4 regions of the Methylophilus sp. Leaf408 genome follow, and region 4 is predicted to be linked to each of the others. Evidence: predicted binding sites of a transcription regulator. Region 4 holds the regulator's gene; each other region holds the start of a gene.

The links. The regulator sigma-54, encoded in region 4, starts transcription at its own class of promoters, with help from an activator protein. The targets are predictions, from matches to a motif close to TGGCACNNTTCCTGCT.
Region 1: a site for sigma-54 is predicted at 3,898-3,913, ahead of glnL (nitrogen regulation protein NR(II)). Genes of this name have one in related genera too.
Region 2: a site for sigma-54 is predicted at 3,322-3,337, ahead of ppc (phosphoenolpyruvate carboxylase). Genes of this name have one in related genera too.
Region 3: a site for sigma-54 is predicted at 2,538-2,553, ahead of LPA26_RS10090 (circularly permuted type 2 ATP-grasp protein). Genes of this name have one in related genera too.

What each region holds. Positions count from the first base shown of each region.
Region 1 covers NZ_CAKASK010000001.1:2,307,444-2,313,478, forward strand. Annotated here, with positions in the region: gene LPA26_RS10775 (porin) at 1-479, shown strand, start outside; gene LPA26_RS10780 (DUF6445 family protein) at 596-1,270, shown strand; gene ntrC (nitrogen regulation protein NR(I)) at 1,274-2,665, opposite strand; gene glnL (nitrogen regulation protein NR(II)) at 2,748-3,842, opposite strand; gene LPA26_RS10795 (DUF4124 domain-containing protein) at 3,965-4,456, opposite strand; gene glnA (type I glutamate--ammonia ligase) at 4,580-5,989, opposite strand.
Region 2 covers NZ_CAKASK010000001.1:1,395,839-1,401,873, forward strand. Annotated here, with positions in the region: gene LPA26_RS06430 (CsbD family protein) at 223-426, shown strand; gene ppc (phosphoenolpyruvate carboxylase) at 501-3,290, opposite strand; gene LPA26_RS06440 (hypothetical protein) at 3,533-3,757, shown strand; gene LPA26_RS06445 (hypothetical protein) at 3,773-4,033, opposite strand; gene gloA (lactoylglutathione lyase) at 4,026-4,433, opposite strand; gene LPA26_RS06455 (YfhL family 4Fe-4S dicluster ferredoxin) at 4,473-4,721, opposite strand; gene coaD (pantetheine-phosphate adenylyltransferase) at 4,729-5,214, opposite strand; gene rsmD (16S rRNA (guanine(966)-N(2))-methyltransferase RsmD) at 5,246-5,806, opposite strand; gene LPA26_RS06470 (PLDc N-terminal domain-containing protein) at 5,930-6,035, shown strand, end outside.
Region 3 covers NZ_CAKASK010000001.1:2,153,782-2,159,816, reverse strand. Annotated here, with positions in the region: gene LPA26_RS10095 (alpha-E domain-containing protein) at 71-1,015, opposite strand; gene LPA26_RS10090 (circularly permuted type 2 ATP-grasp protein) at 1,009-2,502, opposite strand; gene LPA26_RS10085 (hypothetical protein) at 2,696-3,217, opposite strand; gene LPA26_RS10080 (YicC/YloC family endoribonuclease) at 3,327-4,220, opposite strand; gene LPA26_RS10075 (serine/threonine-protein kinase) at 4,354-5,289, shown strand; gene LPA26_RS10070 (PP2C family serine/threonine-protein phosphatase) at 5,315-6,035, shown strand, end outside.
Region 4 covers NZ_CAKASK010000002.1:477,528-483,562, reverse strand. Annotated here, with positions in the region: gene tyrS (tyrosine--tRNA ligase) at 1-436, shown strand, start outside; gene LPA26_RS13230 (RNA polymerase factor sigma-54) at 500-2,047, opposite strand; gene lptB (LPS export ABC transporter ATP-binding protein) at 2,054-2,800, opposite strand; gene lptA (lipopolysaccharide transport periplasmic protein LptA) at 2,812-3,432, opposite strand; gene lptC (LPS export ABC transporter periplasmic protein LptC) at 3,487-4,134, opposite strand; gene LPA26_RS13210 (SIS domain-containing protein) at 4,158-5,159, opposite strand; gene LPA26_RS13205 (cation:proton antiporter) at 5,391-6,035, shown strand, end outside.

The DNA of each region.
Region 1 (6,035 bases), on a different contig from region 4:
AAGTATGGTCATCTGCAATCACTCAAAACATCTCTGGTGTTGGTGGTGCTGGTGGTAAAGAAAGAGCTTGGGGTTGGGATGCTGGTACAACCATCAACCTGGCTGGCTTTGGCTTGACAGGTTACTACGGTAAAGGCGAAGGTATTGGCCAAACTCTGCAATTCAACGGTGGTTTAGATGCAGCTGGAAACAGACGTGAATCTGATCAATGGTATGTGCAAGGTACTTATGCATTGCCAGGCGTTGGTACTAAACTGGGTGCACGTTATGGCCGCTCTACTTTAGACGGTAACGGTGGTGATACATTCAGCGAAGTTGAAGATTCATTGTGGGTTGTTGGTGCTTACCACCCACTGACCAAGCATTTGAACTTGGTTGCTGAATACTCACAATCCAAGCGTGATTTGGACCAACGTGCTGCTGCCGATTTGGATGCGAAAGCAAAAACCATATCATTGGGCGCTATCCTGTTCTTCTAATTTAATTGCAGGCTTACCTGCTTAAATTAAAGTCAGTTAAAAACGGCAACTTCGGTTGCCGTTTTTTTATATGGTTTTGTCTTCATGTAATAATGATGAATTAGCGATGGTTAATTATGAATTTGTACCCGGTTACGATAGTTGAAAACTTTTATGAAGACCCTGATGCGGTGCGTACTTTTGCATTGAACCAGAAGTATCAGTATCGGCATCAGTTAAAGGATGTACCGTATGTTTTTCCAGGCGCGCGGACAAAAGACTTATCTGTAATTAATAAGCCACTGTTTGAAAAGGTCAGCAATAAGATAATTTCGCTATTTCATAATCCCGACCATGAACGTATGCGATGGGCTATTTCCACTAACTTTCAAAGTGTGAGTGAAGATTATGGCAGAGGAGTAATCCATACCGATGGCAATGCGGTATTTGCTGCTGTGTTGTATCTGAGTCCTGATGCACCTTTAGATTCAGGAACCTCATTATTTAAACGAAATAAGCAATTCGATCAGACTGCTTATGAAAAAGCGCTTAAGGAAAATGATAAACGGTTTGCAGCTGGCACCATCGCGATGGATACCGGATATCACTCCATGTTTGATGAAATTGTACGGATTAATAATGTTTATAACACGTTGATTTTGTATGAAGGTCGGCATTATCATGCAGCCAATAAGTTCTTTGGGAAAACCTTAAAAGACTCTCGTCTTGCACAGGTCTTTTTTGTCAGCAGCATTGATGCACAAAAGCACAGTTCTTTCCCTATCTGGCGTAGTCAGCAAATCAAAATTTGATGACTAGTCATCAATCCCTAATTCCTGAATTTTCCTTGTGAGCGTGTTACGACCCATGCCAAGCTGATTGGCTGCCTCTATACGGCGGCCGTCGGTATGTGCCAATGCACGGGTAATTAAGATACGCTCAAACTCTTTGGTTTTGATATCCAAAATGTTTGTTTCTCCGCGGTTGAGTGCATCTGTTACTTCTTGCGCCAAAGCTTCTTGCCAAGAACCGCCACTATTTTGCTTGCTCGAGTCTTCTTTCAATTCGGGTGGCAAATCGTTGACATCTACATTTTGCCCAGGTGCCATGACTGTTAACCAGTGACAGACATTCTCTAGCTGGCGAACATTACCGCTCCAGCTCACGGACATTAGGTATTTAAGTGCGGCGGGTGAAAGTTGCTTTGGTTCAACACCTAACTGCTGCGCACTGTGTGCCAGGAAATGTTTGGTCAGGAATGGAATATCCTCACGACGCTCACGTAGAGGTGGCAAGCGCAAGCGGATGACGTTCAAGCGGTGGAATAAATCTTCCCTGAACAAGCCTTGTTTTACCCGTTCTTCCAGATCCTGGTGGGTGGCGGCAATCACGCGTACATTCACCTTAATGGGTTGATGGCCGCCTACCCTATAGAATTGGCCATCTGACAGCACGCGTAATAGCCTGGTTTGCAAGTCTGCAGGCATGTCGCCGATTTCATCGAGAAACAGGGTGCCGGTGTCAGCCTGTTCAAAGCGCCCTCTCCTGGCGGCTGCAGCCCCGGTAAATGCGCCGCGTTCATGACCGAACAGCTCTGACTCCAATAAGTCTTTTGGGATCGCTGCGGTGTTAATGGCAATAAACGGCTTATCGGCGCGTGGGCTATGTCTGTGCAAAGCGCTGGCGACCAGTTCTTTACCGCTACCGGATTCGCCATTAATCAGTACTGTCGAATGTGAGCGGCTCAAACGGCCTATGGCACGAAAGACTTCCTGCATGGCAGGCGCCTGCCCGATAATCTCAGGTGTAGGCTCATCATCTTCAACTTTTTCCACGGCCTGGCGCATGCTTTCATCAACCGCGCGTTTGATAATTTCAATTGCCTGGTCAACGTCGAAAGGCTTTGCCAGATACTCAAAGGCACCGCCCTGGAAAGCTGCAACTGCGCTCTCCAGGTCTGAATACGCCGTCATGATAATGACCGGTATTTCAGGGTAGCGTTGTTTAACCTCTGATAAAAAGTCCAGCCCTGAACCATTCGGCATACGGATGTCGCTGACGATCACCTGGGGCTGTTCACGGTTAAGGGCGTTGAGTGCTTCAGCAGGTGATGAAAAGGTTTTAAATTCAAAATCGGTGCGGGCTAACGCTTTTTCAAATACCCAGCGGATTGATTTGTCGTCATCTAAGATCCAGATTGGCTTCATGGTATTTCTCTTTAGAATTGCTGTTTGATTAATATTAGTTCGAGTTAAATGCCGAAAGAGACTTCACGCAAAGACCTCATGGTTATGATTTAAATAACGTGCTTTCAATAGGCAATAGAATATGGAAAATAGTTTTTCCCGGCTGTGAATCACAATCGATCATGCCATGGTGTTGGGTAATAAAGGTTTGTGCCAAGGCTAATCCCAAACCGGTTCCCCCTTCCCTGCCAGATACCAGCGGGTAAAAAATACGTTCTTTGATATCAGCGGGAATGCCGGGACCATTATCAATAATTTCCAGATGAATACCGACCCGGTAACGCTTTCGCGCCAGAGTAATTTGACGTTCTGCACGCGTGCGGAACGTAATGCTGGCATCTTTTGTGTGGTTTTGCTGCATCGCTTGCGCCGCATTACGTGCAATGTTTAGTACGGCCTGAATCAGCTTCTCGCGGTCGCCAATCAGTTCGGGCAAGCTGGTGTCGTAGTCGCGGATCACTCTAATATTGTTGGGAGATTCCGCCAGCAGTAGGCTACGTACGCGCTCAAGCACTTCATGGATATTGGTTGGCTCGTATTTGGGCACACGATGCGGCACCAATAAGCGATCCATCAGGCTATGCAGACGGTCAGCTTCTTTAATGATGACCTGGGTATATTCTTTCAGGCTGGGTTGCGGCAATTCAAATTCAAGTAATTGCGCTGCGCCACGCAGGCCGCCTAAAGGGTTACGGATTTCATGTGCCAGGTTGCGTAGCAGTTCGGAATTGGCCTGTTGCTGAATCAACATGCGTTCTTCCCTTGCGATGCGTAACTGCTGATCCATTTGTACAAATTCCAGAATCAGCATGTCTTCAGACGTCTGGTTAATACTGGTTGAAATCGGCGTTACGGTGCAAGTGACTGCAGTGGTATGTCCACGCTGTGTAGTTAAAGTGAACTCGTGTTCGCGGAAAGGTCCTTGCGTTTGAATGGCATTGGTAACTGCCATTTGCAGGATTTCGCAATTCACAAATACATCGTGGATATGCAGGCCTTGAATTTGGTTGGCACTGAAGGCGAATAAAATCTCTGCGCTTGAATTGGCATAGGTTACTTCGAGCTGGTTATTCAGCAGTATCACCGCAGTGGCAATATGCTCTAGCCCGTTAAACCCATTCGGAGAAATTTGAACCATATCCTCAGCTTTTAATGATCAGCTTGTTAAAGTAAGTGATGACGCCCTGTTTTAAAGCAAAAGCTAAGCCAATTCTATATGATTTATTTCATTCCAAATTAAAAACTCCCAAAATGGTGCATTTAGTGCGTAAGCTCTTTATTCAGCAAGTCAACATTGCGTTGATGAGCCTGGATTTCAGCCTCAATAATGCGTAATTTTTCTTCGTACTTAGCCACATTCCTAAAGGTTTTTCCGTTCGCGGCTCTGTACACTTCCGGGATGTTTTTTTGCTCTTCATAAAGCTGCATTGCGTTCTCAAGTGCTTGTTTTTCTTGATCTAATTCCGTCATTAAAATTTCACGACGTTTAGCATCGCGTTGAGCCTGCACCTGATTATCCACTTTAGGAAAGTTGCTAGGGGTAGGTGTTTTGGCAGTAGACTTCTTTTGGGGTGTAACCTCAGGAGGTGCAGTCTCTTTTGGTCCGCTAATCACTAACTCAGGCTTCTGTTTTCCTTCAGGCTTGATATTGGTATAGGTGGTTACGCCATTGCTGTCAGTAAATTTGTAAATATCAGCGAAACTGGCGTGAGCTGCCAACAAGGTGGTGATAAAGTAAAAAAGTCTTTTCATGGCAATAGTTTAGAGTAGATTGTATAGCTTATCAACGTAGCTGAAATTCGAATGGTTGACGCTAGAGAGAACCATAAAAAACAGGGCAGCCGAAGCTGCCCTGTTTTGGTGCGCATCTTGCGATTAGCAGGAGTAGTACAGACCAAACTCAACAGGATGTGGTGTTTGACGTAACTTGGTCACTTCTTCCATTTTCAATGCAATGTAAGAATCAATCCAGTCATCAGAGAAAACGCCACCACGGGTCAAGAACTCGCGGTCTTTATCCAGATACTCAAGCGCTTGTTCAAGTGATGAACATACGGTTGGTATCAATGCATCTTCTTCTGGTGGCAGATGGTACAAGTCTTTAGTCGCTGGTTCACCTGGGTGAATCTTGTTCTGAACGCCATCAAGGCCCGCCATTAACAAGGCTGAAAAAGCCAGGTATGGGTTGGCAATCGGGTCTGGGAAACGCGCTTCAACACGGCGAGCTTTATCAGAATGTACGAATGGAATACGGATCGCTGCAGAACGGTTTTTAGCTGAGTAAGCCAGTTTTACCGGGGCTTCGTAATGCGGCACCAGGCGTTTATATGAGTTAGTACCTGGGTTAGTGATCGCATTCAATGCGCGAGCATGTTTGATAATGCCGCCGATGTAGTACAGGGCGAAATCGCTCAAACCGGCATAGCCATTGCCTGCAAACAGGTTTTTGCCATCTTTCCATACGGATTGGTGCACGTGCATACCAGAGCCGTTATCGCCAAACATTGGTTTAGGCATAAAGGTTGCTGTTTTACCGTAAGCATGCGCTGTGTTGGTAACCACGTATTTCAGGATTTGCGTCCAGTCAGCACGTTGTGTCAATGTTGCAAACTTGGTACCAATTTCACATTGGCCGGCAGTTGCTACTTCATGATGGTGCACTTCAACTGGCACGCCCAGCTCTTCCAGGGTCAATACCATGGCAGAGCGGATGTCATGCAATGAGTCGACTGGTGGTACTGGGAAGTAACCGCCCTTAACGCCCGGGCGGTGGCCTGTGTTGCCGCCTTCGAATTTTTCACCTGATGACCAGGCTGCTTCTTCAGAATTGATTTTAACGAAGCTACCACCCATGGTGGCGTCCCATTGTACGCTGTCAAAGATAAAGAATTCTGGCTCAGGACCAAAATAGGCTGTGTCGCCCAGGCCGCTTGATTTCAAGTAAGCTTCAGCGCGTTTGGCCAGGCTACGTGGGTCACGGTCATAACCTTTACCATCGGTAGGGTCTACAACATCACAGGTCAGCACTAATGTTGGCTCGTCAAAAAACGGGTCAACGAATGCTGTGCTTGCATCAGGCATCAGTTGCATATCAGAAGCTTGAATGCCTTTCCATCCGGCGATGGAGGAACCGTCAAATGCATGGCCTTCTGTAAATTTATCTTCGTCGAAGTGAGAAACCGGCACGGTTACGTGCTGCTCTTTACCTCTGGTGTCGGTAAAACGGAAATCGACAAATTTGATGTCGTTTTCTGCAACCAATTTCATTACGTTTGCAACGGACATTACATTCTCCTCAATGATCAAGGTCTAAAACCGGTTTTTAAGTTGT
Region 2 (6,035 bases), on a different contig from region 4:
TTGATCGCAAAAGCGCAAGGTTTAAACGAGTTGTGATACATCCATACCGGCTTCAAACTCATAAAACGGGTGATGTCCTAAATAGAGAGTGTGCGATTAATTGTCAGTCAAGTCTTACGCACAAATACTCGATTCACCGACTTATCTCCAAACTAATTCTGGATACTATGATTCCCAGGTCGTTGACCGATACTAATCCAAAAAACTAAGGAGACTTACATCATGAATAAAGACATTTTTGAGGGTAACTGGAAACAACTTAAAGGTAAGGTACAAGAGCAATGGGGCAAGTTGACCAATGACGACCTTGACGTGATTGAAGGTAAACGCGAACAAGTGGTTGGTAAAATCCAGGAGCGTTACGGCATCACTAAAGATGAAGCTGAAAAGCAAATAAACACATGGGAAAACGATCACCGCGGATAATCCGTGATTCATTCTCAAAAAAGGACAAGCTCAGCTTGTCCTTTTTTACTATCTAAAACAATAAAACTTCAACACTAACCGGTATTCCTCAATCCAGCCGCAATCCCGTTAATCGTTAGCGGGATTGCCAATTTGAGTTTTTCATCAGTCTCGCCGTTGCGGTAACGTTGAATCATTTCCACCTGCAAGTGATTGAGTGGATCCAGATAAGGCAAACGCTCACGTATCGATTTTGCCAATACCGGCTGGCTGGCAAGCCTTTGCGTGCTTCCAAGTAACAAATTCACTACCTCTATGGTCAATTTGTGTTCCTGCTCTATACGGCTAAAAATTTCTTCACGCAAAGTGCGGTCAGGCAGCAGATGTGCGTAATGCCTGGCGACGATGAGGTCGGTTTTGGCTAGCACCATATCCACGTTATTGATCAACGTTTTGAATATAGGCCAGCCAAGCAGCATCTCTCGTAGCAATGCCAAACGGGATTCTTTATCACTGCCTGGTTGGTGTAGGTATTGATGAATTGCACTACCCAATCCAAACCAGCCTGGCAACAATAAACGGCACTGCCCCCATGAAAAGCCCCAGGGGATGGCGCGCAAGTCTTCAATGCGCCGCGTAGATTTGCGTGAGGCCGGGCGGCTGCCTAGATTCAATCCGGCAATCTCCTCAATGGGCGTGGTGCTGAAAAAGTATTCGGCAAAGCCTGGTGTTTCATAAACCAGGCTCCGATAAGTGGTCATGGCAGTGGCGGAAAGGGTTTCCATCACACTCTCGAATGCACGCCGTTTAGCCGGCTCCAGCTGATCAGAGGGAAATAAGCTGGCATCCAGCGTCGCGGCAATAAGCGTTTCAAGATGCTGGCGCCCGACCACCGGGTCTGCATATTTATTGGCAATGATTTCGCCTTGCTCGGTTAACCTGATCTGGCCATCGACCGTGCCTTGCGGCTGCGCCATGATTGCCTGGTAAGTCGGCCCACCGCCACGCCCCACCGTACCGCCGCGCCCATGAAACAAGCGCAGCTTCACTTTAGCCTGCTGGAACAACTCCACGAGTGAAATTTCGGCTTTGTATAACTCCCAGTTAGAAGTCAGGAAACCACCATCTTTATTACTGTCCGAATAACCAAGCATGACTTCCTGCTCACTGCCCTGATTGCGGATCACGTGCCGAATGCCCAGCAAGCTCAACCATTTGCCCATAATCATAGGGGCATCGCGCAGGTCGGCAATGGTTTCAAACAGGGGAACGATATTTAAATCTACCTGGATATTCGCCGAACCCCATACGCCACGCAGCAAGCCCGCTTCGCGTTGCAGCAGGGCGACTTCCAGCAGGTCAGACAGTGTTTCAGTATGCGAAATAATATACTGGCGCACGGCGTGGCTGCCAAAGCGTTCCCGCATTTCCCGCACCGCTTCCAGCACGCCGATTTCTTTGTGCACCAGCTCGGAATATTGCTGGAAAGGCGAGAACAGCAGCCGTGGCTGTTTCAACTCTTCCAGTAAAATACCTATTTTTTCATCTTCATTGAATCCGGCATAATCAAATTCATAGCCCGCTTTTTGCAATAGCTCGGTTATTACGGCTTCATGTACATCTGAAGACTGGCGTACATCCACGGTCGCCAGATGAAAGCCAAAAGACTCAATCGCTTTCATCAACTTGCCCAGACGCGGATAGATCAGCGCCTCACCGTGATGTTTGCGTAAAGACTCCGCAATGGTCTGCAAAGGTCGCAGCAAGGCTTCGTAACCTTCATATGGTAAAAGATCGCTATCGCTGTCATCTGCCCAATTGCAAGCCGGCAACAAATTTTTTGCAGTCGCCAATAAACGGTCATGAATGCCATTCAGTGCCAAGCGATAAGGCTCATCCATGCGATGTGCAGACTGGTCACGCGACGCTTTGGCCAGCGCCAGCACGCCCTCTTCCACCGCGATCAGTCGGGTGGAGACACCTAGCTCACGCTTAAGTTGGGCTAGTTCCTGCAGATAAAAACGCAACACGGTCGCCGCCTGCAAACGCAACGCTTCACGTAAGGTAGTACCATCGACAAACGGATTACCATCCCGGTCGCCCCCGATCCAGCTACCCATGCGTAAAAAAGCTGGCAAGTGATAGTGGTTGCCTGCTGGCAGCAGTGCCTCCAGATCACGTTCCAGATCCTGCAACAGTTCAGGAATGGCATGCAAAAACGTGCTCTCGTAATAGGTCAGTGCGTTTTCTATCTCATTCACTACGGTCAATTTTGAAAAACGCAGCATACGGGTTTGCCACAAGGCAGCAACCGCGCCTTGCAGCAGCAAGGTATTACGTGTCAGCTGGCGTTCTGCCATTAAGTGGGCACGCTCTGCCAGCAACTCTACAATGCGGCGCTCAATATCAAGCACGCTTTTACGTTGTACTTCAGTAGGATGCGCTGTCAATACCGGCGACACCAATGCATCATCAAAAAACTGGTGCACAGTATCAAAAGGGACTGCCTGGTCGCGCAACAGTGCCAATGAATGTGCCAGCATTCCTGCCACTGCGATACCCTGGTTAGAATTGGCGATTTGCTGGCCATACAAATCTTCAGCCAGGTTTACCAGATGCTTGTAATAACTCAGCGCGCGGACGACACACACAGTTTGTGCTGGTGTCAGCGCTGCCAGCAATTGCTCCAGCTGTAATGAGGCATTCTGATCGTGCGTGAGGTGGAATTTGGTCGCCGCCTGGCGGATAGAGTCGATCTGTGCAAAAACGGCTGGCCCGTCTACCTCCTGAATGGCCTGGTCAAGCAAATGCCCCAATAGATGGATATTATCTGCCAGTCGCGCTTCTGCCGAAACCGTGCTGCTGGCCTCTGGTTTTTTTATCATGGTGTCTTCTCCCCTAGCTCAGTGATACACTAGCAACAAGCAGGCCACCTCTATATTGGGATTTTCCACTTAAAAATCATAAGCTTAAAAAAATCATGCTACGGATTTTTTTAACTGAATTTAAAAAGTGCACCGATTTGGCCCACATTAAATAGGCTCAGGGTTACAAGCAGGGATTGAGCACCTTTATTGCAATGAATGTGCAATACAATGAACTATATAACGCATCATGGTCATATTTGATGGATATAAAACAGATGGATGAAAATCGATTGATACAACAATTGCTGAGTATCTGGCAATCCATGGCCCCGCAAGGCGCGTGGGTTCAGGATGGTTTTTTGTTGTTCATGAGTGTGATTGCAGTTGTGATGCTGTTTTTTTCAGGCACAGTGATAGGTCTTTTTGTGCAATCGCTATGGGGAATTTTTGTGACCCATCGTCACGCTGTAGAATCTGAAACTTAGTTAACAATCCTGGTATTACTTCAGGTTAGAAGCCAATAACTGCCTGATGGCCTCCAGTTCACTTTGTACATCATCTGCATAATCCTCATACTTGCGGCCATCGGTTTTCGCATACCAGTATTTACTATTCCAGGTATCCCCTTCGACTTTATGCAACACCGCATGTATCCAGTTTGCCGTGGAGTCACTGTAATCCTGCGCAATCTTGTGCGCAGCATCCCAGTCACTGACCTGCGCCAGTTCCACGGCCTCAAGCAAATGCGCTTGGTTAGACATGCTGCGGATACTCGATAGTCCCCTTCTGGATAAATTCGATCTTATAGCCGTCCGGGTCTTCAATAAACGCAATTATAATCGTGCCGTGTTTCATCGGCCCGGCTTCACGTATCACCTTGCCACCCTGGGCTTTCACCTGTTCACAGGCCTGGTAGGCATCATCCACTTCAATCGCCATATGGCCATAGGCTGCACCCATATCGTAACTAGATTTGCCATAGTTGTAGGTCAATTCCAGCACCGTATTGTTGTATTCGTTGCCATAACCGACAAATGCCAGCGTGAATTCGCCATCCGGGTAATCCTGGGTACGAATTAATTTCATACCCAACACGCCGGTGTAAAAATCGATAGAACGTTGTAAATCGCCAACGCGCAACATGGTATGTAAAATTCGCATCATTACCCCTTATATTATTACTGCTCTCAATATTGATACTTACACACTGGTAATGCGCAAGTACTTTTCCATTAACTGTTCCTGTGTTTCCGGTCGGTCCGGGTCTAGCGGAATACAACTGATCGGGCATACCTGCTGGCATTGCGGCTCTTCAAAATGTCCTACGCATTGCGTGCACAGGTCGGGATTGATTTCATAAATCTCTTCGCCTTGCGATATGGCTTCATTAGGGCACACGGGCTCGCACACATCGCAATTAATGCATTCATCAGTAATAAATAAAGACATACGTAGATTAAGCCGCCAGCTTTTGTTTGATAGCCGCTTCAACGCCAGGAGAAACAAACTGGTTTACATCACCGCCCAGACGGGCAACTTCTCGCACAAGGCTGGATGAAATAAACATATACTCTTCTGCCGGCGTCATAAACAAGGTTTCCAGTTTTGGGTACAGCTTGCGGTTCATGCCTGCGAGCTGGAATTCGTATTCAAAATCGCTCGCTGCTCGCAAGCCACGAATCACCATTTGCGCGCCCTGTGATTGTACAAATTGCATTAACAGGCCATCAAAACCCACCACCTTGATGTTCTCGCCAGCAAATACCGATTGCGCCAATGCCACACGCTCTTGCAGGCTGAACAGGGTTTGTTTGCTGGTACTGCCAGCCACGGCCACGATGACATCGTCAAAGAGGTTGGCAGCACGGCGCACAATATCTTCATGCCCCATGGTAATCGGGTCAAAAGTACCCGGATAGACTGCAATTCTGGTTTTGCTCATTCACTGATATTCCCGAAAGTCATGCGCACGCTTAGACAGCTGTTGCTGTCGCTGGCGTGATTGCTGGCTGCAGCAGATGGTAATAGACTTGCCCTGCCTTGCCAGACTTGACCACTTGCCAGTCAGAATCAGATTTTAACGCATATTCGGCTTCTACATACAGCCAGCCGTCATTGGACAAATGGGCAGCTAAGTGTGGCAGCAATTTATCCAGCCATTGTTTATGATACGGCGGATCGCAAAAAATAACATCGTATCGTTGCGTGTTTTGCGCCAGGAACTTTAGCGCATCAGCCTGGCGGATATCGGCTTTTGTCGCATCCAGCAATTGCTGATTCTGCACCAAGGCCTGGAATGGCGCTTTGGCGAGTTCCAGCATGGTGACTTTGCTTGCATTGCGAGATAGCGCTTCAAACCCTAGCGCGCCGGTGCCGGCAAATAAATCCAGGCAGGTTTTTCCTGTCAACTCTTGCCCCAGCCAGTTAAACAAGGTTTGACGCACGCGATCAGAGGTAGGACGCAAGCCCTCAGCATCGGGAAATTTTAATACCCGACTACGCCAGACCCCTGCATTTAGACGAACTTGATTCATGAATACTACTCAATTCATTAGCGACCAGGTCAGCATTATAAAGGGGATGCATACAGAAGGCATCGCGTTTAACCCATAAAACGGATCGTGCTATTATTCACAGCAATTAATAAAGGAAATCACATGGAATTTTTATTTGGATTTGGTCTGCTAGGCAGCTTGATAGGGTTAGCGCTAACATTGTTTTGGGTATGGATGCTGGTTGATTGCCTTGCCGATCAGAAAGAAG
Region 3 (6,035 bases), on a different contig from region 4:
CTGCAAAATAACGGTAAACCTATTCCGCTATCAAGCTGAACAATCCGGCTTAAAGCCATCGTAGTGTTGATCATGCAGTTGCACTTAGGAAGTTGCGCTGAATCTCTTCACCCAGTTTGCGGTTAGCCAGGATAAATTCATCCAGAAAGTGATGTACACCATCTTTGACGATATCCAGCATACGACCGTAATGCAGTTTGGCATGCATTTGCCCAGCCAGGCGCTCAGCCTCGGTTTGCCGGCTGCCGGCAACCTGCCGCAAAATCGGCATAATCTCGGCGTAGCAGGCATGTAATGAGCGCGGCATATCTTCGCGCAGTATTAATAATTCAGAGACTTTGGTTGGCTCAATCGCATCGCGGTAAACCTTCTGGTAAGCCTGGAAAGCAGCGACTGAGCGCAACACAGCGCTCCATTCGTAATAATCCACCGCGCCCTCGTTGGCTTCCTGCATAGGGATTAAAAACTCGTATTTCACATCCAGCAGGCGGGCAGTGTTGTCGGCACGCTCCATAAAAGTGCCCAGCCGGACAAAGCTGAACGCCTCGTCGCGTAACATGGTGCCGAAACACACGCCGCGGAACAGGTGTGAACGGCTTTTTACCCATTCGCAAAATTCGCTCAGGCCAGACTGCGTCAGGTCCTGCTTGATGAACTGGTCAAACTCCAGCCACAGCGTGTTCATGTTTTCCCAGGTTTCTACTGTCATTGCTACCCGCACTGCGCGCGCATTTTCGCGGGCACTGCGCAACGAGCTGTAAATACTGGAAGGATTTTGGCTATCCATCACCAGGTGTTGAATCACTTGTGCAGCGCTGATATCTTTATAACTCGCCTCGTAAATATCCCTGACTCCGGCGATTTCCAGCACGCTGTCCCATAATTCTTCATCGTTGCTGGCATCGGAAGGTAACAGCGACATACCGTAAGTCACATCAAGTACGCGCGCCACGTTTTCGGCTCGCTCGATATAACGCGCCATCCAATATAAATGATCTGCGGTGCGGCTTAACATATCACGGCCTCTTGAGATAACTGTTGAGCAGCCATTTGCGACTGCATTTGGTCGGCATACACATCATCGCGCTCCAGCACCCAGGTATCCTTGGTGCCGCCACCTTGTGACGAATTGACCACTAACGAGCCTTGCTTGAGGGCCACGCGCGACAATCCGCCGGGCACCACGCTGACGGTTTTACCTGACAGCACAAATGGGCGCAGATCCACATGGCGTGGCGCAATTCCTTGGTCAACTAGTGTCGGGCAGGTTGATAAAGCTAATGTAGGTTGCGCAATGTAGTTTGATGGCTTGGAAACAATACGTAGCCTGAATTCTTCAATTTCGCTTTTGCTGGCAGTCGGGCCGACCAGCATGCCGTAGCCGCCTGAACCTTGCACTTCCTTGACGACCAGCTCGGGCAGATGATCCAGCACATAGGCCAGATCATCTTCCTTGCTGAGTTGATACGTAGGTACGTTCTGCAGGATGGGAGACTCACCCAGGTAAAATTTAATCATCTCCGGCACATAAATATATGTTGCCTTGTCATCGGCCACGCCGGTACCTACGGCGTTAGCCAATGTGACGCCACCATTGCGGTAGACGGAGAGCAGACCCGGCACGCCCAGCATGGAGTCGGGCTTGAATACCAGAGGGTCAAGGTAGTCGTCGTCGATGCGGCGGTAAATCACGTCCACCCGTTGCGGGCCTTGCGTGGTGCGCATATAGACGGCGTTATTGCGGACAAACAAATCCTGGCCTTCCACCAGTTCAATACCCATTTGCTGGGCGAGGAAGGCATGTTCAAAGTAGGCGCTGTTGTAGGCGCCAGGAGAAAGTAATACCACAGTCGGGTCAGTGACCCCGGTCTGCGCGACAGAGCGCAAATTGTTTAGCAGCACATGCGGGTAGTGTTCGACAGGGGCAATCGGGTATTTTTTGAATAAATCAGGGAACAACCGCATCATCATTTTGCGGTCTTCCAGCATGTACGATACGCCAGAAGGCGTCCGCAGGTTATCCTCCAGTACATAGAACTGCGATTCGCTGGTGCGTACCAGGTCAATCCCGGCTACATGTGCATAAATCTGGTTTGGCACATTCACACCGACCATTTCCGGGCGGTATTGCGAGTTGGTCAAAATGCTGTGCGGCACAATGCCGGCCTTGATAATTTCCTGGTCATGGTAAATATCATGCAGGAACATATTCAGGGCGCGCACACGTTGCACCGCACCTTTGGAGAGATGCGCCCATTCACTGGCTGAAATCATGCGCGGGATCACGTCAAACGGAATCAGGCGCTCGGCTCCGTCTTCTTCACCGTAAACATTAAAAGTAATGCCGACACGGCGGAACAATACTTCGGCTTCAGCCCGTTTGGCCGCTAATTGCTGTGTAGGTACAGCACTCAACCAGCGGTCGTAAGCCTGGTAGATGCCACGTACATTGCCACCATACCCCTGCATTTCATCAAAAAACTGTTTGGCCGTTTGCGTCATGGTCCATGACCTTTACATTATTTGTATCTGATATCAGCAAGGTGTGTGCCAGCCAGAAAAATAGTTTTAAATCATTGAGTTAAATAAAAACATGATTTCGAGAACATACTTAATGCACCATTAAGGTGCGTGTGAGGATGCGGTTATTGGTGCGATATTTTAGAAGTTGGATGCGTAAAGGTCTTGAAAGTGCTTATTTGTAGCTTAACGATTGCTCAAATTTTTCGAGTACCTTTAAATCCACTTCGGTGGGATTGACATAAGAAATATGCACATTGTTCCACTTGTTGCGATAGGCAAATAGAAAATAGACATGCCGTTGCTTGATACTTTTATCCTGAAAACTGTTTTCCAGCTCATAGCTGAGCTTGCAGTAATTGCTGTTGCAGCTTTTTTGCACGCTGGCCTGGTTGATCAAGGGTTCTTTACTGGCCTTTGGCCAAAAGCAGTTCAGTACATTTTCATGTGAGTCACCGCCATCGCACGCTGGCGTATCCACATTGATTACTACCGAGAAGAAATTGGCGTTGCCATAATACATATAGTGGTCATTCGAATCCGCTTCCCTGACCGGCCGGAGCGGAGGTGCGTCGAAGCTAATCGCCCAGCCCTGGTCCGGGATAGGCAGGGTGGTGATTTCAGCAACGGAAAGTTGGGGAAATACGCTGGTCAAGACATAGACGCAGAAAAGTAAAGCATAGCGGAGAAGAGGCATGGTTCTAGACCCTATGTTTTCTTGGAGTGATCTGACTATACCATCATGCCAATAGGGTTAAGCCACTTTGCAGGCGAAGTGGCTTAATTATTTATGCAAATTGTTGCATTTATTCAATATTCTGGATTTGTTCGCGCATTTGCTCGATCAGCACTTTTAACTGCATGGACACCTGGGTGGTTTCAATCGCAACTGATTTTGAGCCCAGTGTATTCGCTTCACGGTTCATTTCCTGCATCAGGAAATCCAGCTTTTTACCGACAGCGCCACCAACGCTAAGAATACGGTCCATCTCGGTAATGTGCGAATTCAGTCTCGCCAGCTCCTCATCCACATCGGTGCGTTGCACATACAACACGATTTCCTGGCGCACGCGGTCATCATCGGCTTGCATCGCTTCGCGCAATTTGGCGGTGAGTTTTTCCTGGTATTGCTGAATCGCTTGCGGTAATAACGGCTTCACAATACTGATTTGCTCGCGCACGCCTTGCAGCCTGTCCAGCAATACCTGTTTGAGTTTTTCGCCTTCACGCTGGCGCGCGGCAATTAGTTCGTCTATCGTCTGGCTCAATCCCTGTTGCAGACTTTCTGCCATGGCTTCAGTATCTACCGCCTCAGTTTGCAATACGCCCGGTAACTTGAAAATATCCACCAGATTTACCGGCTGTGCTTGAGGGAAATGCTGGTTCAGGTCTTTCAAAGTCTGTGCAATCTGCGCGACCATGGTTGGGTTGAGCGCCAGTTTACTGCTACTTGCGCTATCGCTTTTCAGGCTCAACCGGCATTCCACTTTGCCGCGACCAAGCCTGGTCTGCAGCTGTTCACGCACCAACGGTTCAAACTGGCGCAAGCTGTCTTCAATTTTGACATTCAACTCCAGGTAACGATGATTGACTGCGCGCAATTCGATCAGTAACAGACCTGCCGGAAAGCGGGTTTCGCTGTTGGCAAAGCCAGTCATACTTAAAATGGGTTGATGATTGGTATTATTTTTGGAAGTCATTTATTCGCTCCGAGCTAAGCGGGGGATTGTATCAAATGCAGTATCGATATGCGAAAATAGCGTTATAACAAGTTAACACAGTTTATTTCGTGTTTTCCTCAATAAAAGCCATGATAAGTACGTTAACCATTAAGTGAAGCTCGCCAATAAAATCGATATTGCACTGCCAGTAGGCACCGTGTTGCATGACTACACCATCACTCGGGTGCTGAGTCTGGGCGGGTTCAGCTTCGTCTATCTGGCACAGGATAAACAGAAAAATACTGTCGCCATCAAAGAATATATGCCGGTGACACTGGCCAAGCGCGATGGCCAGACGCATATCCGTTCTAACGGTAAAAATGAAGCCGCGTATAAACATGGGATGAAGTGCTTTTTTGAAGAAGGGTTGGCGCTGGCCAATATCGAGCACAAGAATATCGTGCGCGTGAAAAACTTCTTCCGCGCCAACAACACCGTGTATATGGTGATGAAATACGAGCGCGGCAAATCGCTGCAGGATTACATCATTGCGTTAACGCAGCCGGTGCCGGAAAACTTCATGATCCGCATGTTTGTTGAATTGCTGAATGGTTTGCGTGAGGTGCATAGCCGTAAACTGCTGCACCTGGATATCAAACCGGCCAATATTTATATACGACTGGATGGCTCGCCGGTGTTGCTGGACTTCGGTTCGGCACGCCAGGCCTTGTCCGAGGTGACACTGGCGCCGACTTACACGCCGGGTTTTGCCCCGCCGGAACAATACATAGACCGCAAGCATTTGGGCCCGTGGAGCGATATTTACAGCATAGGTGCCAGTATGTATGCCTGCCTGCAACGTTCATCGCCGCTGGCTGCCAATATCCGCCTCAATGAAGATACACTGGTGCCGGCGATACAGCTAGGCAAGCAAATCTATTCAGAAAAACTGTTATCGATTATTGATGACTGTATGCATATTGATTACCTGCAACGGCCGCAAAGTGTGTTTTCATTGCAGAAAAAAATGATAGAGGTGCATGTGGCAGATGACGCCCGTGGCTCCCTGGTCGATAAAATTATTAAAGTGCTCACCAAACCACTATGAAACATTTGACGAAACGCTTGATGCCATGAAGTTTTCAATTGCGCAAGGCAGCCGCCAGGGGCCGCGTCCGTATAACCAGGACCGGCTGGCATACTCCTATCACAGGCATTCCATTTTGATGGTGTTGGCCGATGGAATGGGTGGTCACCAGCATGGCGATGTCGCGGCCGAAATTGCAGTCAAAACCATGGTGGAAGCCTTCCAGCGCGAATCTGACCCGCTCATCGCGCAGCCGGCGCAGTTTCTTCGTGAGCAGATCGGCCAGGTGCACGACGTGATTGAGAATGTGCGTGTGCGCAAGAAGTTATCCGAATCGCCGCGCACGACCATTGTGGTTGCCTTGATCCAGCACAACAAACTGTTTTGTGCGCATGTTGGCGATTCCCGCCTCTATCTTTACCGCAACGGCCTGGAAGAATTCCAGACCCAGGATCACTCCGTAGTGCAATCGCTATTGCGTGAAGGCAGGATCACCGCCGAGCAGATTGAGCGACACCCGCATCGCAACAAAATCTATAATTGCCTGGGTGGCGACAAACCGCCGCAAGTTGACCTGGCTGACCCTATGCCGCTCAGCGAGGGCGATGTCATTTTGTTATGCTCGGATGGTGTCTGGAATACGGTGCCTGCCATCACCATGGCGCAGCATATGCTGGCCGCCAATATGCAGGATGGCGTCACGCGCCTGCTGGATGATGCCGATACCGCCAGCATCACCGTGGGTGATAACATGAGTGCCATCGCCT
Region 4 (6,035 bases):
CACGCTGATGTGGCGCTATATTGATTTGCTGTCTTTTGCCTCATTGGAAACCATCGCCGAATGGAAGGCGCAAGTTGCCGGTGGCGAAAACCCGCGTAATATCAAGGTAGGTTTTGCGCAGGAAATCGTAGCCCGATTCCACGGTCAGGCAGCAGCAGAAAAAGCACTGGCAGATTTCCAGACGCGCGCCAAAGGTGGCATCCCTGATGATGTGCCGGAAGTGGAAGTGGCCATTGAAGGCGAGAGTATTGGTATCAGCCAGTTACTGAAACTGGCTGGCCTGGTAGAAAGCACCAGTGAAGCGATGCGTGCTATTCAACAAGGTGGCGTGAAACTGGATAGCGTAAAAGTGGAAGACAAAAATCAGCAATTGGAAAAAGGCGTGGTGGTGGCCCAAGTTGGCAAACGCAAGTTCGCCAAAATAACCATTAAGTAATAACTGCTTGAAAGTAAAAGGCCGCTTTTTAGCGGCTTTTTTCTGGAAGATAGAGATTACGTTTTAAAGTGACTTACGCAAATTGGCGGGTGGAATGCTCAATGATTCACGATATTTGGCAATGGTCCGGCGCGCTACCACAATGCCCTGTTGGGCCAGGGTGTCGGTAATCTGATTATCTGATAATGGTTTTTTGACGTTTTCTTCTGCAACCATTTGTTTGATCAGTGCGCGGATCGCCGTCGCCGAGCAGGAGCCGCCAGCATCTGTGGCAACCGAGCTGCCGAAGAAGTATTTCAGTTCATAAACACCACGTGGTGTGAGCATATACTTATGCGTAGTCACCCTGGAAATGGTGCTTTCGTGCAATTCGAGTTCTTCAGCAATCTCACGTAATACCAGCGGGCGCATGGCAATGTCACCGTGCTCAAAAAAGTTGCGCTGCCTATCCACAATTGCTTGCGATACGCGCAATATGGTCGAGAAGCGTTGCTGGATATTCTTGATCATCCATTTGGCTTCCTGCATCTGGCTTTGCAGATACTGGCCGGAACTCTCACGATTACGTTTAAGGATGTCGGCATACATCTGGTTGATGCGCAATTTAGGGATCACGCCGTCATTCAGGGTTGCCACCCAGATGCCTTTGATTTTTTTGACCACCACATCATGCTGGATAAAATGATCGTGGCTGAAATTGGAAAATTCGCTACCCGGCCTCGGGTTTTGCTGGCGGATTAGTTGTTGCGCGCCTTTGAGTGAGGCTTCATCGCAACTCAATTGTTTGCGCAGCTTCACAAAATCTTTATTGGCAAGTAGTGCCAGGTGATCTTTGACCAGCGCGATGGCGGTTTTCAGGTAGGGCGTATCCGCAGGCAAGGCATTAAGTTGCAATAACAGGCACTCACGCAAATCGCGTGCGCCTATGCCGATCGGGTCGAGATTCTGGATCAGCTTGAGTGCGGTTTCCAGTTCGAGCAAGTCAACCTCAAGTTCCAGCGGCAGGTTTTCAACAACCTCCTGCAGATCCTGTTCGAGATAGCCGTCATCATTAATGCTGTCGAGCAGCAGTTTAACCAGGCTCATATCGCGGTGTGATAAATGCGCCAGCTGAATCTGGTCTATGAGGTGCTCACGCAAGCTGATGCTGCTGGCATCCTGGCGGGAGAAATCGCCGTCTTCATCGTCATTATTGTTGCGGCCTGCCTCGTCCCAATTGCTGGTACTGCCAAATTCGCCATAATCATCTTCAAATTCCGGCGGTGTGAATTCTTCATTAAGGTTGGGTAATTCGCCTTCATTACCGCTAAGGTCATCCCGTAATTCTTCACGCAAAGTATCGGCTGGCGAAGAGATATCCTGCTGAATGGCTACGTCAAATGAACTGGCATCTTCCACTTCAGCCTGAGCCTGCAACGGTGCATCGGGCGTGTTATCTTCAAACTCGCCTTCTTCATTGTCAGCCATTTCCAGTAAAGGATTTTCCTGCAAGATGGCTTCCAGCTCCTGGTTAAGTTCCAGCGTCGACAATTGCAACAGACGGATAGACTGCTGCAACTGTGGCGTAAGAGCCAGGTTTTGCGACATGCGTAATTGCAGGTTTTGCTTCATAACAAATTACAGCCTAAAGTTTTTGCCCAGATATACTTCACGTACACCTTCGTTCTGGATGATTTCATCCGGCGTACCCGCGGCAAAGATGGCGCCTTCATTCACGATATAAGCGCGGTCGCATATATCCAGCGTTTCACGCACGTTATGATCTGTGATTAAAATGCCTATATTCTGGCTGCTGAGGTAACGGATAATTTTCTGGATCTCGATCACCGCAATCGGGTCAATCCCGGCAAATGGCTCATCCAGCAGAATAAATTTCGGGTCAGTTGCCAGGCAACGCGCGATTTCAACCCGGCGGCGCTCACCCCCTGACAAACTGACAGCCTGGCTATTGCGGATATGTTGGATATGTAGCTGATCCAGCAATGATTCCAGTTTGGCTTCACGTTGTTCAGAGGTATAAGGACGGGTTTCCAGTATCGACAGAATATTATCGGTCACAGACATCTTGCGAAAAATGGAGGCTTCCTGCGGCAGGTAGGCCAGACCCATACGCGCACGCTCATGCATGGGGGCGTGGCTAACATCGGTGCCATCCAGGGTGATACGGCCGTCATCCAATGCCACCAGGCCAACAATCATGTAGAAGCTAGTGGTTTTGCCTGCACCATTCGGACCCAGTAATCCGATCACTTCACCACTATGCAAATCAAGCGTGGTGTTTCTGACGACGGTACGGCCCTGATAGGTTTTTTTTAAATGGCTGACGCACAAATGGCTGTTGTCTGGAGAAACGGTTGTTTGCATATTGCCAGTCTTTACTGTGATTCTTTCTTGGATCCGTTTTCAGGTGCATCGGGTACCGGTTCAGTCCTTAATTGCAACGAGCGATTCATCCGTAACCCTTGTTGGGTATTAGATTTGTTATCTAACACTGGTGGGGTTGTTTTGTTTTTTGGCTGTATGGTAGCTTTCACGCGGCTGTTGGCGGTGCCATTCGGGTTTGCTTTAGTGCCACCGATCACTTCTGCATATTCGGCATTGGCGTCATAACTGATGTAATCACCCGTCACTACGTCTTCTCCACGTTTGACCCAGGCATTGGTATACAGTTGCACTTTATCCATGCGGGCATTGTATTCAATGCGCTGACCACTGCCTTGCATCCACTCATTTTTGCCGGTGCGTTTCTGTTTGAACGTGGTTGGCGTGCTAGGAGTGCCGGTACAAGTGCTATGCTGGAAGCCATCCTGGTCTTCACGTACTATCATCTTGTCGGCCTTGATTTGCAAAGTACCTTGGTTCAGGATCACATTACCGGTATAGACGCTGATTTTTTTCGCATCGTTGACGCTGACGGTATCGGCTTCCAGTTCTATCGGCTGGTCACGATCTGACTCCTCAGCCCAACCGGTAGCTGAGCATAGCGTGCCCAGCATCAGGCAGGTAACATAAAATAATTGCGTGCGCGTTTTCAACTCATCTCTCCAGAATCATCGACTCTTAGTACTTGTATTTTTGCTGGTGCCGCTTTTAGCTGGCTTGACCACAGCCTTTGTGGGTGCTGCATCGGGCGCTCGCTCATAATGAACATGCACCCGGTTAAATAATTGCATGGTTTCCGATTTTTTATCAAAACGCATACCGGTACCGGTAATCACTGTCGCCGGTTTCTGATGGATGGTAACGGGCAAATCGGTATAAGCAATATCCGTATCCGGCTCTACGAATAACTTCTCGGTAAGCATTTGCATTTCACCTTTTTCAGCGGTGGCCTGGCGAATCACTTTGACCTGTTTGTCAAACTCCACCAGTTTACCATTGCCGGATATTTTGCCGCGCTGACCGTGAATCTGTGTGTATGGCGACTCTTGTCCAAACTGGGTAAAACGCGGCCTGTCCAGTTCAGTGTGGTCACTATCCGGGTAGTGGCGCATCTGCGCAGCAGCCAGCACATATTTTGTTTTTCCAGTCGCATCGGTGCGCGTGCTTACAAAGTTATACAGCATGTAATCGGGCGCATGACGGCTCAGACCAGTCACGCGCGCCGCTTGCTCTTGCACTGTTTGGTTAATCCAAAAAGTCAGCAGCGCCAAAAACAGCATCAAACCAATCGGCAGCAGAATCGGATATTTAAGCATGCGTAAAATCTCTACCTGTCTGCCTAAACGACTTTCGCCTTGAGCAAGTCATGCATATTAAATGCGCCTACCAGTTGCTGTTGTTCGTTCACAGCCAGGAAACCATTGATTCTGTACTGCTCCATCAAACTGACGGCTTCAACGGCCATTTGCCGAGCGCCCAGCAATCTGGGCTGCTTGCTCATCACATTTAAAATAGGCGCCTGGTGATCCGTGAGTCCCTGTACGAACAGGCGTCTTAGGTCGCCATCGGTAAATATACCGGTCGGTTTTTGTTCAGCATTCACAATGGCAGTAAACCCCATGCCTTTGCTGGTGATTTCCTGGATTGCCTGCTGTACAGTGGCTTTTTCACTGATACTTGGAATAGCATCGCCAGTGCGCATCACATCTTTAATCCTGACCAGTAATCGGCGGCCAAGACTACCTCCAGGGTGCGAACGGGCGAAGTCTTCGGCAGTAAATTCGCGCAAGTCAAGCACGCATAACGCCAGTGCATCGCCCAAAGCCAGTGCCGCGGTGGTGCTCGCGGTCGGTGCCAGGCCTAGCGGGCAGGCTTCATGGCCAACTGCAGCACTTAAATGTACTTCCGATTCACGTGATAAGGTTGAATCTTGGGTGCCGGTAATGCTGAGAATACGGGCGCCAATGCGACGGATAGCAGGCAGAATATTGATGATTTCATCACTCTCGCCCGAGTTGGAAAGCGCAATGACCACATCTTCTGCGGTAATCATGCCGAGGTCACCATGGCTGGCTTCAGCCGCATGCATAAAAAATGCTGGGGTCCCTGTGCTGGCGAGTGTAGCTGCAATTTTGCCGCCGATGTGGCCGGATTTTCCCATGCCGGTGACAACAATACGGCCGCGGCAGTCAAGAATCATATGGACCGCAGCTTCGAACTCAGCGCCCAGGCGTCCGGCCAGCTGGCGGATCTCATCTGCTTCGTGCAATAACACATTGCGCGCTTTTTCTACGATGCCAGAACTTTCAGCAAGTTTGACACCTGATTTTGCTATACTCATGGTCACTAAGTATAGCAAGTGACAGCCCCGGCAAGAAAGCGAATCTAGGCTTTTTTACCGTTTTTTTAATATCAGGCACATTTTTTGCATTGAACAAAAGTTTTGTGGCGGCATAATTAAGCTGACATAATCCGGTTTTATAATAAATTAACGACCACAAGCGGCGTATTCTCTGTATATCGGCAATGTGGTCTAAATCAGTGGTTTTAATTAGTTGCTTAGAATTTTTGCATGTTTGACTCCCTAATCCATTTACTTTTATTGCTCACCAGTTCGGTATTTGCCGTCGGTTTGTTCCGCATATTGGGACTGCCGGCAATACTGGCTTACTTTATGATCGGCATCGTCCTCGGTCCGCACACATTGGGCCTGCTTGAGGATGAAGAAACCGGTCGCCAGGTAGCTGAATTCGGCATTGTGTTCCTGATGTTTAGCATAGGCCTGGAATTCAGCCTGCCCAAGCTATATGCCATGCGTAAAACCCTGTTTGGTCTGGGTGGGGGGCAAGTGATTCTCACGCTGGTTGTCAGCCTGTTGCTAGGCAAAATGGCCGGGTTAAGCCTGACTACTGCTTTTATTATCGGCGCAGCGTTGACCATGTCATCTACCGCCATCGTTTCAAAAATTCTGATGGAACGCGTAGACCTCAGCTCACGTCATGGACGTTTGAGTATCGGGGTATTGTTATTCCAGGATCTGGCAGTGATTCCAATTCTGGTGCTGATTCAAACATTGGGTGCGCACAGTAATAACTGGCTGGATGTGCTTGGCCTGACATTGTTGAAATCTTCAGTCCTGCTATTCCTGTTATTCAAATTTGGTAAGAATATCCTCAACTTCTGGTTTGAGCTGGTAGCCAAACAGCGTTCACGCGAA